Regions from separate parts of the Embleya sp. NPDC005575 genome, predicted to be linked through region 2. Evidence: predicted binding sites of a transcription regulator. Region 2 holds the regulator's gene; the other holds the start of a gene.
The links. The regulator HrcA, encoded in region 2, represses chaperone genes, less so after heat shock. The targets are predictions, from matches to a motif close to TTNGCACTCNGNNNNNCNGAGTGCNAA.
Positions count from the first base shown of each region.

Region 1: a site for HrcA is predicted at 5,987-6,013, ahead of groL (chaperonin GroEL). Genes of this name have one in related genera too.

Region 1 is NZ_JBEXCV010000022.1:70,911-78,905, forward strand. Features, by position in the region: gene ABZS54_RS10705 (metal-dependent phosphohydrolase) at 1-473, shown strand, start outside; gene ABZS54_RS10710 (DUF4031 domain-containing protein) at 489-758, opposite strand; gene ABZS54_RS10715 (hypothetical protein) at 804-1,187, shown strand; gene ABZS54_RS10720 (DUF6569 family protein) at 1,151-2,158, opposite strand; gene ABZS54_RS10725 (hypothetical protein) at 2,155-3,660, opposite strand; gene ABZS54_RS10730 (hypothetical protein) at 3,939-4,079, opposite strand; gene groL (chaperonin GroEL) at 4,203-5,828, opposite strand; gene ABZS54_RS10740 (cold-shock protein) at 6,308-6,511, opposite strand; gene ABZS54_RS10745 (MoaD/ThiS family protein) at 6,934-7,212, opposite strand; gene thrC (threonine synthase) at 7,209-7,995, opposite strand, start outside.
Region 2 is NZ_JBEXCV010000011.1:9,837-17,831, reverse strand. Features, by position in the region: gene ABZS54_RS05840 (16S rRNA (uracil(1498)-N(3))-methyltransferase) at 1-164, opposite strand, end outside; gene ABZS54_RS05835 (nitronate monooxygenase) at 161-1,228, opposite strand; gene dnaJ (molecular chaperone DnaJ) at 1,424-2,554, opposite strand; gene hrcA (heat-inducible transcriptional repressor HrcA) at 2,557-3,573, opposite strand; gene ABZS54_RS05820 (MBL fold metallo-hydrolase) at 3,724-4,479, shown strand; gene ABZS54_RS05815 (DUF3097 domain-containing protein) at 4,509-5,339, shown strand; gene ABZS54_RS05810 (putative leader peptide) at 5,396-5,488, shown strand; gene ABZS54_RS05805 (ABC transporter substrate-binding protein) at 5,737-7,323, shown strand; gene ABZS54_RS05800 (ABC transporter permease) at 7,327-7,995, shown strand, end outside.

The sequences.
Region 1 (7,995 bases), on a different contig from region 2:
CCGACGACGTCGACGCCGTCATGCTCGCCGCGTGGTTCCACGACGCGGTCTACGACCCGGCCCGGGCCGACAACGAGGAGCGCAGCGCGCGGCTGGCCGAACGCGGCCTGCGCGAGGCGGGCGTGGCCCCGGCCCTGGTGGCCGAGACGGTGCGCCTGGTCCGGGTGACCGCCGAGCACGCGCCCGGCGAATCCGATCACAACGCGCACGTGTTGTGCGACGCGGACCTGGCCATCCTGGCCGCCGACCGCGAGCGCTACGAGGCGTACACGGCGGCGGTCCGCGAGGAGTACGCGTTCGTCCCGGACGAGGCGTTCCGGGCCGCCCGCGCCGCGGTGCTGCGCGACCTGATGTCGCTGCCCCGGCTGTTCCACACCCGGCTGGGCGCGGCCCGGTACGAGGAGGCGGCCCGCTACAACATGCGCGCCGAGCTGGAGCGGCTGGAGGGCACCATCCCGCGCCAGCAGTCCTGACCCGCCCCCGACCGGTCAGCGTGGTCGGTACCGCTTGCGCCGGCGCAGGCCCGCCGCGGTCAGCCGGACCACCAGTTCCCGACTGGAGACCGGCTCCGCCCCCTGGGCCAGCGCCCGGGTGTACAGGTCGGCCGGGACGTCGTAGTGATCCCGATCGAACGCGCGTTCGGGTGCGCCGAGTTCGCGCGCGAACGCGTGCAGCTCGGCATGCGAGACGTCGCTGACCAGGTGCGACCACAGCCGCCCGCGTCCGGGCCAGGCCGGGGGATCGATGAGAAGTGCCACACGCTCGATTCTCGTATACGCCGCGATCGCGCACACTTGTCGACCATGAGCAAGGATCCGACCGACGTCGCCCTGTTGACCGCCCGCGCCCTGGTCCTGGCCGACCTGCGCACGCACGGCGTCGAGACCCCCGAGACCGTGACCGTGGTAGAGCACGCCCTGGTCGAGCGCAAGTGGTGGGTCGAGCAGTGGCCTGACGGCGCCGCGTACGTCCCCGGACTGATCGGGCAGGACGTCCAGGAGGCGCTTACCGAACAGGGCACGGTGTGGCCGTCGTGCCCACGGCACGACGACCACCCGCTCTACCTCGAACCCGAGCTGGGCGAGGACCCGCACTGGGTCTGCGAACGAGACGCCGAGGTGATCGCCCCGCTCGGCGGCCTCACCCGGACTCAGCCGCCGAACGAGCGCGCGGTCAACGACGCGTAGACCGGCCGATCGCCGCCCATCGCATACGCGCCGACGAACCGCTCGCTCTCGACCCGACCCACCGTGACACCGGCGTGCGTGTGCTCCGGGGCCGGTGCCACCGGGTGGGCGCCGGCGTCGTCCAGCGTGCGCTCGGCGCGCCGCTGCTCCTCGGCGTCGGCGGCCCGCAGCGCCTCGGCGAGCACGTCGTAGGGATCACCGGCCGCCGCCCCGTCGCCGCCGGGCAGGTTCAGCACGGTTCGGCTCGGCGGCGGATCCCCCGGGTCGTGCAGACCGTAGCGAACCGCCTCCGCGCCGTAGCAGAACCTGATCAGCGGCTCCCACATCGCCGACCAGTACGCCCGCGAAGGTGCCCGCTCGATCCCGGCGATCTCGCCGTCGAGCAGCACCACCGCGCCCACCTGGTCCTCGACGCACTCGAACTCGGCGACGAAACGTTCGAGCTCGACCGCGAAGTGCTTGAGGAACAGCACCAGGTTCCCGGTCTCGGCGAGGCCGGAGGACGCGTTGAACCGCTGGACGGCCGGCCACAGCCGGCTGTACCCGTCCGCGTCCGCACTCGCCGAGGCGGCGGCGCGCAGCGCGAGCGGCAGCACCGCGAGCGGCTGCGCCGCCTCGGTGATCAGGCCGGACTGGGTCTGCTGGACGCACATCGCCGCGTCGAAGGCGAGTCGGTCCGAGGGCTCGACCAGGGCGGCCCGCGGCATCGCGTGGTCCTGCGCGCTGTGCTCGACGATCACCGCGAGGTGACACGGGACCAGCGCGACGTTCGGCGTGTGGTTGACGAAGGTGAGCGTGCCGTAGCCGCTCGTGCCGATCCACAGATCGGTCGGGAGCGTGACGGCGGGCGCGTCGCACGTGTCGCCGAGCAGCGGCAGCACCTGCATCCGGCCGACGCTCTGCACCCGACCGAGGGTGCAGCCGGCCAGCAGGTCGCCGATCGGCAGCGGGGCATGGGTGAGGGTGTTCATCCGGTCACCTCCAGGTCGGCCAGGCGCAGCAGGGCGGGTACGGCGGCGGCCGGGTCGATGGTCAACATCAGCCGACACCAGGCGAGTTCGAGAGCCTCGGGACGATGCACGGGAGCAAGCGGCAGGTCCGGCGCGTAGCCGCGCAGGCCGGCCGCCTCGGCCGCGAGCACGGGCGAGAGCTGGACCACGGGCACCGCGATGCCGAGCGTGCGGGCCGCGTCGAGCACCTGCGCGAACCGCCCGGCGGGCGCGTTCTCGTAGCCGTCGCCGATCACCACGATCAGCTCGGGCCCGGTGCGCAGCGCGGCGACCAGGCCCTCGGCCGCCGCGGTCGCCCCGGCGGGCCGCACGAGCCGGCCGTCCGGGACGCCGCCGATCCACACCTCGTGGCACTGCCCGGCCGCCGCCCGCAACGCGTCGCGCAGCGCGAGCACGGTCGCGATCGGTCGCAGCGGCTGATCGGTACCGCCGCGCATCGAGGCGGACCCGTCCAGCACCAGGGCGATCCGGCGGCCGGCCAGGTCGAGCCCGGCCGCACCGGCGGCGGCCCGCCGATCCAGCGCCGCAGCGACGTCGTCGGTCATTCCGGTGGCGTACGCGTACAGGTACAGCCGGACCGCGTCGTAGCGGTCGAGGTCGACCTCGACCGCTACGCCCGCGCGCTCGGCCTGCCGCTGCCCGGCCAGCCGCTGTCCGACGGTCAGTCGATCGGCGGTCAGCTCCAGCGCGCGTGCGGGCTTCTCGTCCGGGTGGAACCGGCCGCGCAGCCCTTCGAGCGTCTCGTACGGCAGCGCGGCGCCCGCGGCCAGGTCGGTGCGGGCGGCCCGATACGCGAGCGGCAGCGGCAGCGTGTACGGGCCGTCGGCGCCGAGCACGAACGCGACGCACTCGTGCGCGAGGGCCGGATCGGCCGCCCAGCGGTCGATCTCGCGGGCCAGGATGCGTCGTTCCTTCGGATCGAGTTCCGCGCCGCCGAGCCGCTTGGTCAGGATCGAGCGCAGGATGCCGCTCAGCCGCAGGCCCCACGCGTGCCGCAGCGCGCCGGCGAGCTTGTCCCGGTAGCGCACCGACCACAGCTCCAGCGAGCCGGAGCCGAGCACGGTGCGCAGGATCAGCCGGCGTACCCGAGCGTTGTTCACCCGCCGCTCGGCCAGCAGGCCGAACAGCTTGAGCCGGCGCGGCACGGTCAGCGTGGCGACCGCGTTGTACACGGCGGTGCCGTCGTCCTCGTGTGCGGGCGTATCGAGCAGCTGGAGCACGCCGAGCTGTCGACTGCGGTCGGTGGCTCCAGGGGAGCACACGAGACCCGCGTACAGCCGACGATCCAGCGCGGCCATCGCGCGGTGGGCGTCCCGTTCCAGCGCGAGCTGCTCGTCGCGGGTGTTGTAGAAGGAGGCCCGCCCGGTCGCGGCCACGGCGACGTCCAGAAAGCGGACGACGGTGGCGGCGGCCTCGGCGCGGGCCGGGTTTTCGGCGCTCAGGGCGCGCGTGATCTCGGTCATCGAAAGGCTCCCCCGTGGGCACCCGGGGCATGTCGCGGGTCCGGTGTGGGTCCCTGGACGAGCCGTGGGACCGCTTCCAACCCTTGGGAAACGGCTCTGTACGAACGCGCAGTTCCCCGGGTGCAATGGCATGCGACTCCGGGCAGGTCACGGGTCCCGGACAGGGATTCGAACCCCAAACACTTCGAAAGTGTTTGTACACCAAGACGGAAGGAACGCGTAGTTCCCGGAGTCGCGTTACGAGCCTACGAGCGAGCGGCCGCCGATGCCGGCGAATATCACCTCGGCGGCAAACCCGAGGTGTCCAGCTCGATCCCGAACGGCTCGGGGATGACGACCGATCCGCCGCTCCACACCGAGATGCTGAAACGCACCGCATCCAACGGGAGCGGCCCGACGCAGTTGCCAATGGAGTTCATCCGCGAACGTTTCGAACAGCGCCGGAAGGCCCTGGTTACGACGCGAAAGAGGCGGCCCCCCGAAGGGGACCGCCTCTCGCTCAAACCACTGACCGTGCGTCAGGTCGACCGATCCTCAGCGGATCAGAAGTCCATGCCGCCCATGTCCGGAGCGCCGCCGGCCGGGGCCGGGTTCTTCTCCGGCTTGTCGGCGATGACAGCCTCGGTGGTCAGGAACAGCGCGGCGATCGACGCGGCGTTCTGCAGCGCGGAACGGGTGACCTTCGCCGGGTCGATGATGCCCTCGGCGATGAGGTCCACGTACTCGCCGGTCGCGGCGTTGAGGCCGTGACCCGGGGTCAGGTTGCGCACCTTCTCCACAACCACGCCGCCCTCGAGGCCGGCGTTGACCGCGATCTGCTTGAGCGGGGCCTCGACGGCCAGGCGCACGATGCTCGCGCCGGTGGCCTCGTCGCCGTCCAGCTCGAGCTTGTCGAACGCGATGGTGGACGCCTGGAGCAGGGCCACGCCACCACCGGCGACGATGCCCTCCTCGACGGCGGCCTTCGCGTTGCGCACCGCGTCCTCGATGCGGTGCTTGCGCTCCTTGAGCTCGACCTCGGTCGCGGCACCGGCCTTGATCACGGCCACGCCGCCGGCCAGCTTCGCGAGGCGCTCCTGGAGCTTCTCGCGGTCGTAGTCCGAGTCGGAGTTCTCGATCTCGGCGCGGATCTGGTTGACCCGACCCGCGACCTGGTCCGAGTCACCGGCGCCGTCGACGATGGTGGTCTCGTCCTTGGTGACGACGACCTTGCGGGCGCGGCCGAGGAGTTCGAGACCCGCGGTGTCGAGCTTGAGGCCGACCTCCTCGGAGATGACCTGGCCACCGGTGAGGATGGCGATGTCGCCGAGCATGGCCTTGCGACGGTCGCCGAAGCCCGGAGCCTTGACGGCGACGGACTTGAAGGTGCCGCGGATCTTGTTGACGACGAGCGTGGCCAGGGCCTCGCCCTCGACGTCCTCGGAGATGATCATGAGCGGCTTGCCCGACTGCATGACCTTCTCCAGCAGCGGGAGGAGGTCCTTCACCGAGGTGATCTTCGAGTTGACGATGAGCACGTAGGCGTCTTCGAGGACGGCCTCCATGCGCTCCATGTCGGTCGCGAAGTACGGCGAGATGTAGCCCTTGTCGAAGCGCATGCCCTCGGTGAGCTCGAGCTCGAGACCGAAGGTGTTGCTCTCCTCGACGGTGATGACGCCTTCCTTGCCGACCTTGTCCATGGCCTCGGCGATCATCTCGCCGATCAGGGGGTCAGCGGCGGAGATCGAGGCGGTGGAGGCGATCTGCTCCTTCGTCTCGACGTCCTTGGCGAGCGCGAGCAGCTGCTCGGAGACGGCCTCGACGGCCTTCTCGATGCCACGCTTGAGGGCCATCGGGTTCGCGCCGGCGGCCACGTTGCGCAGGCCCTCGCGTACGAGCGCCTGGGCGAGGACGGTCGCGGTCGTCGTACCGTCACCGGCGACGTCGTCCGTCTTCTTCGCGACCTCCTTGACCAGCTCGGCACCGATCTTTTCGTACGGGTCCTCGAGCTCGATCTCCTTGGCGATGCTCACACCATCGTTGGTGATGGTGGGCGCACCCCACTTCTTCTCGAGCACGACGTTGCGGCCCTTGGGGCCCAGCGTGACCTTGACGGCGTCGGCGAGCTGGTTCATCCCGCGCTCGAGGCCGCGGCGCGCTTCCTCGTTGAACGCGATGATCTTGGCCATGTGGTGAAGTCCTCCCAGAACGGGGGTGAGTGCCGGACCGCACTGGCGCCCGCGACGGACGACTCGACCACCGCGAGGATCCCTCCCTCACGGGCGTCGAGCCTCACCGGCTCGGTCCGTTTCTGTCACTCTCACATCCAGAGTGCTAACGCCAATGATTAGCACTCGGCCATGCCGAGTGCAAGCGCAACGGCGGGTCCCGACCCGTCCGTGCGCACACCCGCGCGTGTCGCACGCGGCGGGGGGCGTCGACGGGCCCGACCGACCGTGATCGGCCGCACGAGGCCCCGGACGCACAACGACCGGGGCCCGGCCCCCGCATGGCGGGAAGGCCGGGCCCCGGTCACCGATCGAACCCGATCCGACGATCCGACGAGGGATCGGCAGGGGTCGGGGGATCGGACATGATGTGTGTTGCGGTGTGTCGTGCAGTCCGTGGTGTGGACCGTTTCAAGCAGAGGAGCGGATTGCCCCCTGGTTCAGGCGGTGACGCGGACCATGTCGGCCTGCGGCCCCTTCTGCCCCTGCGAGATCTCGAACTCGACTCGCTGCCCCTCCTCGAGCGTCCGGTACCCGTCCATCTGGATCGCGCTGTAGTGGACGAAAACGTCCGCACCACCGTCGACCGCGATGAAGCCGTACCCCTTCTCCGCGTTGAACCACTTGACGGCGCCCTGAGCCATTCCTAACTCCCCTGTTACTGGCCCTTTCACGGATACTGCACGCCGCAGCTCCGGGTTCGTATCCAGAAGGACCCGGCCTTCCGCTACGACCGCGGCTGAATGTATCCGGACGGATGCCCGGAGCAACAGGTCAATCGGACGAGAATTCCCGAGTGAATAAAGTTCGCATTCTTCGCGAGTCGCCAGGAAAGCTGTATTTCAATCCGCCAGGAAGGCGACTTTTCACACATAACGGATGTGATCCCGACCACGGGTTTACCGACGCGTCGCCGTCAAAGTCGGGAAATGGACCCGGTTAAACACGTGTAACCCACCAACGCCGTGGTGACGAAGAAATCCGCTGCCCGGGCTGTCGGGCAGCGGATTTCTCGGTTCCGTTTCGGGTCCCGGTCGATGAAGATCGGGACCGTCGGCCTATCGCGTCAGCAACCGCCGGCGACCGCCGGGATGATCGAAACGGTTCCCTTGTCGGGGGTGGCCGTGGCGAGACCGTCCGCGAAGCGCACATCCTCGTCGTCCACGTACAGATTCACAAAGCGACGCAGCTTGCCCTCGTCGTCGAGGATGCGCGCGCGAATTCCGGTGTGGTCCTTTTCCAAGGCATCCAGGACCTCGGCGAGGGTCGCCCCCTCGACGGACACCTCGGCCGCCCCGCCCGTGTAGGTGCGCAGGATCGTCGGGATGCGAACGGAGACGCTCATGCCAGGCCGGCCTTTCGGAAGGAATCCAGAGTGGGTCGAATGGTCGCGGTGGCGCCGGTGGTCGGCGTGACCGCGTCCAACGTCTTGAGGCCGTCGCCCGTGTTGAGCACGACCGTCTCGGCGTCCGGGTCCAGCGCGCCGGACGCGAGCAGCTTGCGCAGGCAGCCGACGGTCACGCCGCCGGCGGTCTCGCCGAAGATGCCCTCGGTACGGGCCAGCAGCTTCATCGCCTCGACCACCTCGGCGTCGGTCACGTCCTCCACCGCGCCGCCGGTGCGCTTGCACACGTCCAGCACATAGGGGCCGTCGGCCGGGTTGCCGATCGCGAGCGACTTGGCGATCGTGTCCGGGCGCACCGGACGGATCACGTCGTGGCCGGCCTTCCACGCGGCGGCCACCGGGGAGCACCCGGTGGCCTGCGCGCCGAAGATCTTGTACGGCGCGTCCTCGACCAGGCCGAGTGCGATCAGCTCGCGGAATCCCTTGTCGATCTTGGTCAGCTGCGAACCGGACGCGATCGGAATGACGATCTGCTCCGGCAGTCGCCAGCCGAGCTGTTCGGCGATCTCGTAGGCGAGCGTCTTGGAACCCTCGCCGTAGTACGGCCGCAGGTTGACGTTGACGAAGCCCCAGTCCTCGCCGGCCGGGTCGCCGATCAGCTCCGAGCAGAACCGGTTGACCTCGTCGTAGGTGCCCTCGATGGCGACCAGCTCGCCGCCGTAGACGGCCGCCGTGACGACCTTGCCGGCTTCCAGGTCGGCCGGGATGAACACGCAGCTGCGC
Region 2 (7,995 bases):
ACCGTGCCGTGCACGGCCAGTCCGGCGCCGTCGGCCAGGACGATCGGCTCACCGGCGACGAGGCGGCGCACCGTGACGGCGTGCCGGCCCTCGGCGCCGTCCAGGACGACCTGGCTGCCGTGCCGGATGGCCTCGCCGGGGACGAGGAAGACGGGGGCGCTCAAGCACTTGCCTTTCGGGCGGCGGCCATCTCGTCGACGAGCCGGCTGATCACCTCGGCGGCGGGCTCCTCACGGGCGAGGCGCCAACCCTGACCGGCCCACAGGGCCAAGCCGTCGGCCTGGCCCCGCGCGGCGGCGGCCTTGCGGATCGGCGAGACCAGGTAATGGACGTAGGGGTAGACCCCGGGGGCCTCGGCCTCGTGGCGGGCCACGAAGCCGTTGCGCAGTCCCCTGGCCCAGCGGCCGGAGAACGCGCGGGTGAGCACGCTGCGGTCGAAGGCGGGATCGGCGAGCGCGGCCTTGTGCGCGGCGGGCGCGATGCCTTCCGGGCAGCGCAGGAAGGCGGTGCCCAGTTGGGCTGCGCTCGCGCCGGCGAGCCGCACCGCCTCGATCTGCCGGCCGGTCATCAGGCCGCCGGCGGCGATCAGCGGCAGTTCGGTCTCGGCGGCGATCAGCGTGAGCAAGGTGAGCAGGCCGTACGGGGCGGGGGCGTCGGGGTTGGCGAAGCCGCCCTGGTGGCCGCCGGCCTCGGCGCCCTGCACGCACAGCGCGTGGACCCCGGCGTCGGCGGCGACGCGGGCCTCCTCGGGCGTGGTGACGGTGGCCACGGTCAGCGTGCCGGCGGCCCGCAGCGCGGTGATCGCGTCGGGGTCGGGCAGGCCGAAGGTGAAGCTCACCACCGGGACCGGGTGGGCGAGCAGCAGCGCGAGCTTGGCGTCCCATTCGTCGCGTTCGGAGCCGGGCACGGGCGTGCCCACGAGCCCGCCGTAGTGCGCGGCGGCCCGAGCCAGCGAGGTCGCGTAGCGGCGGGTGAGTTCGTCCTGGGCCCGGGTGGGCGCGGGGTGCGGCATGAAGGCGTTGACCCCGAACGGCGCGTCGCCGATCAGCGCGCGCAGCTCGTCGATCTCGGCGGCCAGCGCGTCGGCCGAGCGATACCCCGCGGCCAGGAAGCCGAGCCCGCCCGCGCGCGTGACCGCCGCCGCGAGGGCGGGGCCGGCCGCACCGGCCATCGGCGCCTGCACGATCGGCAGCGCGGTCAGCCGGGTGGGGTCGGTGGTCGTCGACATCATGCTCCCCGTTTGCTCGAAGACGGCTCGGCTCGCGTCACCCGACCAAGCCTAGGACGTGTCTTCGGCCCGAACTCGCGTCACAGGTCCGCGGTGGATTCGTCCCCGAGCGCCGGACGGGCTGAGATCAGCCCGTCCGGCGCTCGGGGACAGCACGACGCACCCACCGAACACTCGCGCGCGCCGCGCATGGGTTCAGCGGCCGTTGAACGCGTCCTTGAGCCGGGAGAACAGGCCCTGCTGGCCAGGCGTGAACTGGCCGGAGGGCCGTTCCTCGCCGCGCAGCTTGGCGAGCCGCCGCAGCAGCTCCTCCTGCTCGGCGTCGAGCTTGTTCGGCGTCTGCACCTCGACGTGCACGATCAGGTCGCCCCGGCCGCCGCCGCGCAGGTGGGTGATGCCGCGTCCGTGCAGCGGGATCGACTGGCCCGACTGGGTGCCCGGGCGGATGTCGATCTCCTCGGTGCCGTCCAGCGTCTGCAACGGCACCTTGGTGCCCAGCGACGCCGCCGTCATCGGGATGGTGACCGTGCAGTGCAGGTCGTCGCCGCGCCGCTGGAAGGTGGTGTGCGGGACCTCGACGATCTCCACGTACAGGTCACCGGCCGGGCCGCTGCCGGGGCCGACCTCGCCCTCGCCCGCGAGCTGGATCCGGGTGCCGCTGTCCACGCCCGCCGGGATCTTGACGGTGAGCGTGCGCCGCGCGCGGATCCGGCCGTCGCCCGCGCACTCGGGACACGGGTGCGGGACCACAGTGCCGAAGCCCTGACACTGCGGACACGGCCGCGACGTCATGACCTGGCCCAGGAAGGACTTGGTGACCTGGCTGACCTCGCCGCGCCCGCGACACATGTCGCAGGTCTGCGCCGAGGTCCCGGGGGCGGCGCCCTCGCCGTTGCACGTGTTGCACGTGACGGCGGTGTCCACCTGGATCTCCCGGGTGGTGCCGAACGCGGCCTCTTCGAGGGTGATCTCGATCCGGATCATCGCGTCCTGGCCGCGGCGTGTGCGCGAGCGCGGTCCGCGCTGGCTGGCCTGGCCGAAGAACGCGTCCATGATGTCGCTGAAGCCGAAGCCGGCCTGGCCGAAGCCACCGCCCGCGCCGCCCCCGGAGGACAGCGGGTCGCCGCCGAGGTCGTACATCTGTCGCTTCTGCGGGTCCGAGAGGACCTCGTAGGCGTTGTTGATCTCCTTGAACCGGTCTTGCGTCTTCGGGTCCGGATTGACGTCCGGGTGCAGCTCCCGAGCGAGCCGGCGGAAGGCCTTCTTGATTTCCTCCGGGGTGGCGTCCCGCCGCACCCCGAGGACCTCGTAGTAATCGGTAGCCAACTCTACGACTCCGCGAGGATCTGTCCGACGTACCGTGCCACGGCGCGCACCGCTCCCATCGTTCCGGGGTAGTCCATTCGGGTCGGCCCGAGCACCCCGAGCTTCGCCAGCGTTTCCTGCCCACTGCCGTATCCGACGGCGACCACCGAGGTCGCGGCCAGTCCTTCGTGCATGTTCTCGTGTCCGATCCGCACGACCATCCCCGGGTCGGTCGCCTCGCCCAACAGGCGCAGCAGCACGACGTGTTCCTCGAGTGCTTCGAGGACCGGGCGGATCGTGTTCGGGAAGTCCATGCCGAAACGGGTCAGGTTGGCCGTCCCGGCCAGGACGACCTTTTCTTCCTTGTGCTCGACCAGGGTGTCGAGCAGGGTGGCCAGGATGCCCGCCACGATCGGCCGTTCCTCGGCAGTGAACGGCTCGGCGAGATCCTGGACCAACAACGGCACATCGGCGAACCGCTTGCCGGTGATGCGGCTGTTCAGTCGGGCGCGGACGTCGGCGAGCAGGTTCTCGCCGACCGGGCCCGGCGTGTCCATCACCCGCTGCTCGACCCGACCCGTGCTGGTGATCAGCACGAGCATCACGCGTGTGGGCGCGAGGGTGAGCAACTCGACGTGCCGGATCGTCGAGCGGGTCAGCGAGGGGTACTGCACGACGGCGACCTGATGGGTCAGCTGCGCCAGCAGCCGCACCGTCCGGCCCACCACGTCGTCCAGGTCCACCGCGCCGGCCAGGAACGTCTGGATCGCCCGGCGCTCGGCGCCCGACAGCGGTTTGACGCCCGCGAGCCGGTCGACGAACAGCCGGTAGCCCTTGTCCGTGGGCACGCGGCCGGCGCTGGTGTGGGGCTGCGTGATGTAGCCCTCCTCCTCCAGCGCGGCCATGTCGTTGCGAATGGTGGCCGGGGAGACCCCGAGGTTGTGTCGGTCCGCGAGCGCCTTGGAGCCCACCGGCTCCTGGGTCGCCACATAGTCCTGCACGATGGCACGCAGCACGTCCTGCTTGCGATCGTCGAGCATGGTGCGCACCTCCCTGACCCGTTCTTCCGCCCGTTGCCGTGTCCCGTCGGCGGCGGTTCGTCCCACTGGTTGGCACTCCGTCCCGCCGAGTGCCAGTGTACGGGTCACCCGATCCGGACCGTACCCCTGCGTCCGTGCCAAGGTTGACGCATGCTACGCGCCGAACAGCCGAAACACGCCACCTGGGAGCCGATCGCACCGGGCGTCCTGCGCCGCCGGCTGCCCGGCTTGGAACTGAATGTGGCGGTCGTCACGGGCCGCGACGGGATCCTGCTCGTGGACACCGGTTCCCACGACCACGAAGCCGCCGACCTGCTCGCCTCACTGGCCCGCGAGCTGCCCTCGCACGGATTGCCCGACCGGGTGGTCGCGGTGGTGAACACGCACGGTCACTTCGACCACTGCTACGGCAACGCCGAGGTGCTGCGTGCCTTCCCCGACGCGGAGATCTGGGGCCACGCGGATCTGCCGGACTATCTCGCGCGGTACGCCGACGCCGGTCGCGCGAGCGGCATCTCGCACGGCTTCGACCCGGAGCTGATGAACGCCGCGCGGATCGTGCCGCCGACCCGTCGGGTGGTCCGCGAGCAGCCGGTGACCGTGGACCTGGGCGGGCGCGAGGTGGTGCTGTACGCGCCGGGTCGCGGACACACCGACCACGACGTGGTCGTGCACGTGCCCGACTGCGGTGTGCTGATCGCGGGCGACATGGTGGAGGAGAGCGGGCCGCCGGTGTTCGGCTCGGACGCCTTCGCCGCCGAGTGGAGCGATTCGCTGGCCCGGGTGCGGGCACTGGACGCGAGTGTCTGGCTGCCCGGTCACGGCGCGGTGGTGGACGAGGAGTTCGTGATCCGGCAGCACCACTGGCTGGCCGAGGTCGCCGCCGGGCGCGTCGTACCGGACTGACGTACCGTCACCCGGCTAGCGTCACCTCCATGCGCAGCTATGGACCCGAGTCGCTGATCCCGGGATGGAAGAAGGACAAGCCCGTCCCCGAGGTCGAGGCCGAACGCGATCTGGTGGTGGAGGAGGTGTCCACCGGCTTCTGCGGCGCGGTGGTCCGGGTGGAGAAAACCCCCGAGGGGTTCACCGTCACGCTGGAGGATCGGCACGGCCGGCTCCGGGTCTTCCCGCTGGATCCGCGCGGGTTCTCCATCGACGGCGAGGTCGTCACCCTGGTCCGCCCGCGTACGCCGGGACCCGCGCGCACGCCCGGGCGGACCGCGTCGGGTTCGGTGGCGGTCCGAGGCGCTCGGGCCAGGGTGGCGCGGGCCGGCCGGATCTATGTGGAGGGTCGACACGACGCCGAATTGGTCGAGCGGGTGTGGGGCGACGACCTGCGGATCGAGGGCGTGGTCGTGGAGTATCTGGAAGGCGTCGACGATCTTCCCGCGGTGGTGCGCGAGTTCGCGCCGGGCCCGGGTCGGCGGCTGGGCGTGCTGGTGGACCACTTGGTGCCCGGCGCGAAGGAGAGCCGGATCGCGGCGCAGGTGACCGGCGATCACGTGCTCGTGGTGGGACACCCCTATATCGACGTGTGGCAGGCGGTCCGGCCGGCGTCGCTGGGCATCGCGGCGTGGCCGGACGTACCGCGCGAAGTGCCGTGGAAGGAAGGGGTCTGCGCGGCGCTCGGCTGGCCGGTGGACCCGCCGAACGCGTGGCGTCGGATCCTCGCGGCGGTGGATTCCTACCGCGACCTGGAGCCTGCGCTGCTGGGAAAGGTGGAGGAACTGATCGATTTCGTGACAGCGCCGTCCGAGATGTGAGACGCGGGTGGGTTGTTCGTTGACCACCGCCGCAGCCGGCTGCAACTCTCCATTTCGTGAACCACCGTGACGTCAGCCTCGTGACGCGCCGCCACGTCGACCTTCGTCGACAGGCGAGCGCGATCTGTGCCGTCCGGCCCGTCCGCTGACCGGAGTTCCACACTCCCGGTAGGACCACCCCCGAACCGCGCGTGACCCACACGATCGGTGCGCCCGTGCGCGCCTGATCCCGCTCCGCGCCGCGCTCACCCTTTCGACCGACCACCGTCGCACCCGACCGTGTACGGCCGACCCTGCCCGGGTCCGCCTGCGGTCTCTCTCGCCACGTCCCCATGCCGCTCGCGTGCGATCCGGTCGCGATTCGGCATGCGCGCACGCCTGCCTTCCAGGAGCCCGAATGTCTGTTTCACCCGCCTTCGCCGACACGTTGAGCCGCCGCCGGCTCGTCCAGGGAATCGGCGCGGGTGCCGCCCTGCTCGGCCTCGCCGGATGCCGCTCGGCAGTGGATCAGGACAAGGCGGTGCCGGCCGGGGCCCAGGACAGACCCAGGCGCGGCGGCACGCTCAAGGTCGCCACCCTCGCCGACCTGACTCCCGCCCTGCTGTTCACCCAGGGTTCGATCTTCAGCATCCATCGGCTGGTCTTCAACACCCTGACCCACTACGCCCCCGGCGGGCTCGATCCACAACCCGAATTGGCCACCGCCTGGCAGATCGCGCCCGACGGCAAGGCGATCACGCTGACCCTGCGCGAGGACGTCACCTTCCACAACGGTCGCCCGTTCACCGCCGAGGACGTGGTGTTCGCGGTGCGGAACCTGCAGAACCCGCAGCGCAGCGCCCAGTTGCGGGCCACCGCGCTGGCGATCACCGGCTTCGACATCGCCTCGCCGCATCGCATCACGCTCGAACTCGCCCATCCCGTGGCGAACATCTTCGACCTGTTCGAGTTCATGGTGATCTCCGCCAAGGAATCGGTCGAGGACGCGGTGCTCGGCAGGAACGTGGTCGGCACCGGCCCGTTCGTGTGGAAGAACTGGACCCCGGGCACCTCGCTGGTCCTGGAACGCAACGCCAAGTACTGGGTGCCCGAACGGCCCTACCTGGACGCGGTGGAGATCCGGGTGGTCCCGCAGCCGGACGCGCTGATCGCCACGCTGCGCAGCGGTCAGAGCCACCTCGCCGCCGGCCTCGGCGGGCGCGACATCGTGCCGCTGCGCGACGACAAGGCGTTCAATCTGCATGAATACGACCAGGGTTCGGGCAACATCTACCTCGGCGTGAACACCTCGCTCGCGCCGTTGGACGACAAGCGGGTGCGCCAGGCGTTGTCCTTCGCGGTCAACCGGGACCGGATCGTCAAGCAGGCCCTGGGCGGCTACGGGCTGCCCTCCGCCGCGCCGTGGCCCAAGACCTCGCCGGTGTACAGCGACGCGGACGCGAATCGGTACCCGTACGACCCGGCCAGGGCCAAGGCGCTGCTGGCCGAGGCGGGCCACGGCGGCGGTCTTGACCTGCCGCTGGCGTTTTTGAGCACCGCCCCGGCGGTGGCCCAGATGGTGCAGTTCGACCTGGCCCAGGTCGGCGTCAAGACCACGCTCGAACCGCTGGATCCGGCCAAGTTCCAGGCCCAGTTGATCGCACAGACGATGCCGGCCCTGTGGACCGGCAGCCACGGCTTCGCGTCCAACCAGCCCGCCACGCTCGCGGTCAGCGCGTACCCGTTCAACGAGGCCAAGAACACCTCGAAGTTCACCGACCCGCAGTACACCGAGATCGTGCAACGGGCCTGGAACCAGACCGACGCGCGCTCGGCCGCGGCCAAGGCCGCCTACGCCGAACTGAGTCAGGTGCTGCTGGACCGGCAGTTCATCATCGACCTCGCTGTGCTGACCAACGTGCAGCCGGCCACCGCGAACCTGCGTGACGTCCGGCAGAACCGCTACAACGCGACCGTCCTCGACGACGCGTATCTGGCGGGCTGAGCGATGACCGGTTATCTGCTGCGCCGACTGCCCTCGGCGCTGCTCGTCCTGGTGCTCGCCTCGTTCGCGATCTTCGCCATCCTGCGGCTGATCCCGGGCGACCCGGCGACCACGCTCGCGGGCTCCGACCCCTCTCCCGACACGATCGCCGCGATCCGCGTCGACCTCGGGCTCGACCGGCCGTTCCTGGCCCAGTACTTCTCCTGGATCGGCGACCTGCTCTCCGGCGACCCGGGCCGGTCGTACCTGATCGGCGGGCAGATCACCGACCTGATCGGCGATCGGTTCGGCAACACGCTCGCCCTCGCGGTCGGCGCCCTGGTGCTGATGCTGGTGCTCGGCCCGATCCTGGGCGTGCTCGGCGCCACCGCCCGAGGCCGCATCCCGCGCGCACTGCTGGGCGCGGTCAACTCGGTGTCGCTGACCGTGCCGGTGTTCGTCACCGGGGTGCTGCTGGTGCTGCTGTTCGCGGTGACCTGGCGGTTGCTGCCGCCGGGCGGACACGAGTCGATCGTGGCCGACCCGGTGATCGGATTGCAGTACCTGGTGCTGCCCGCGCTGTGCCTGGCGCTGCCCGGCTCCGCGGTGATCGCCCGCTACATCAAGGACGGTGTGCTCCAGGCGCTCGGCGAGGACTACGTGCGCACCGCCCGCTCGCTGGGTGTCTCCCAC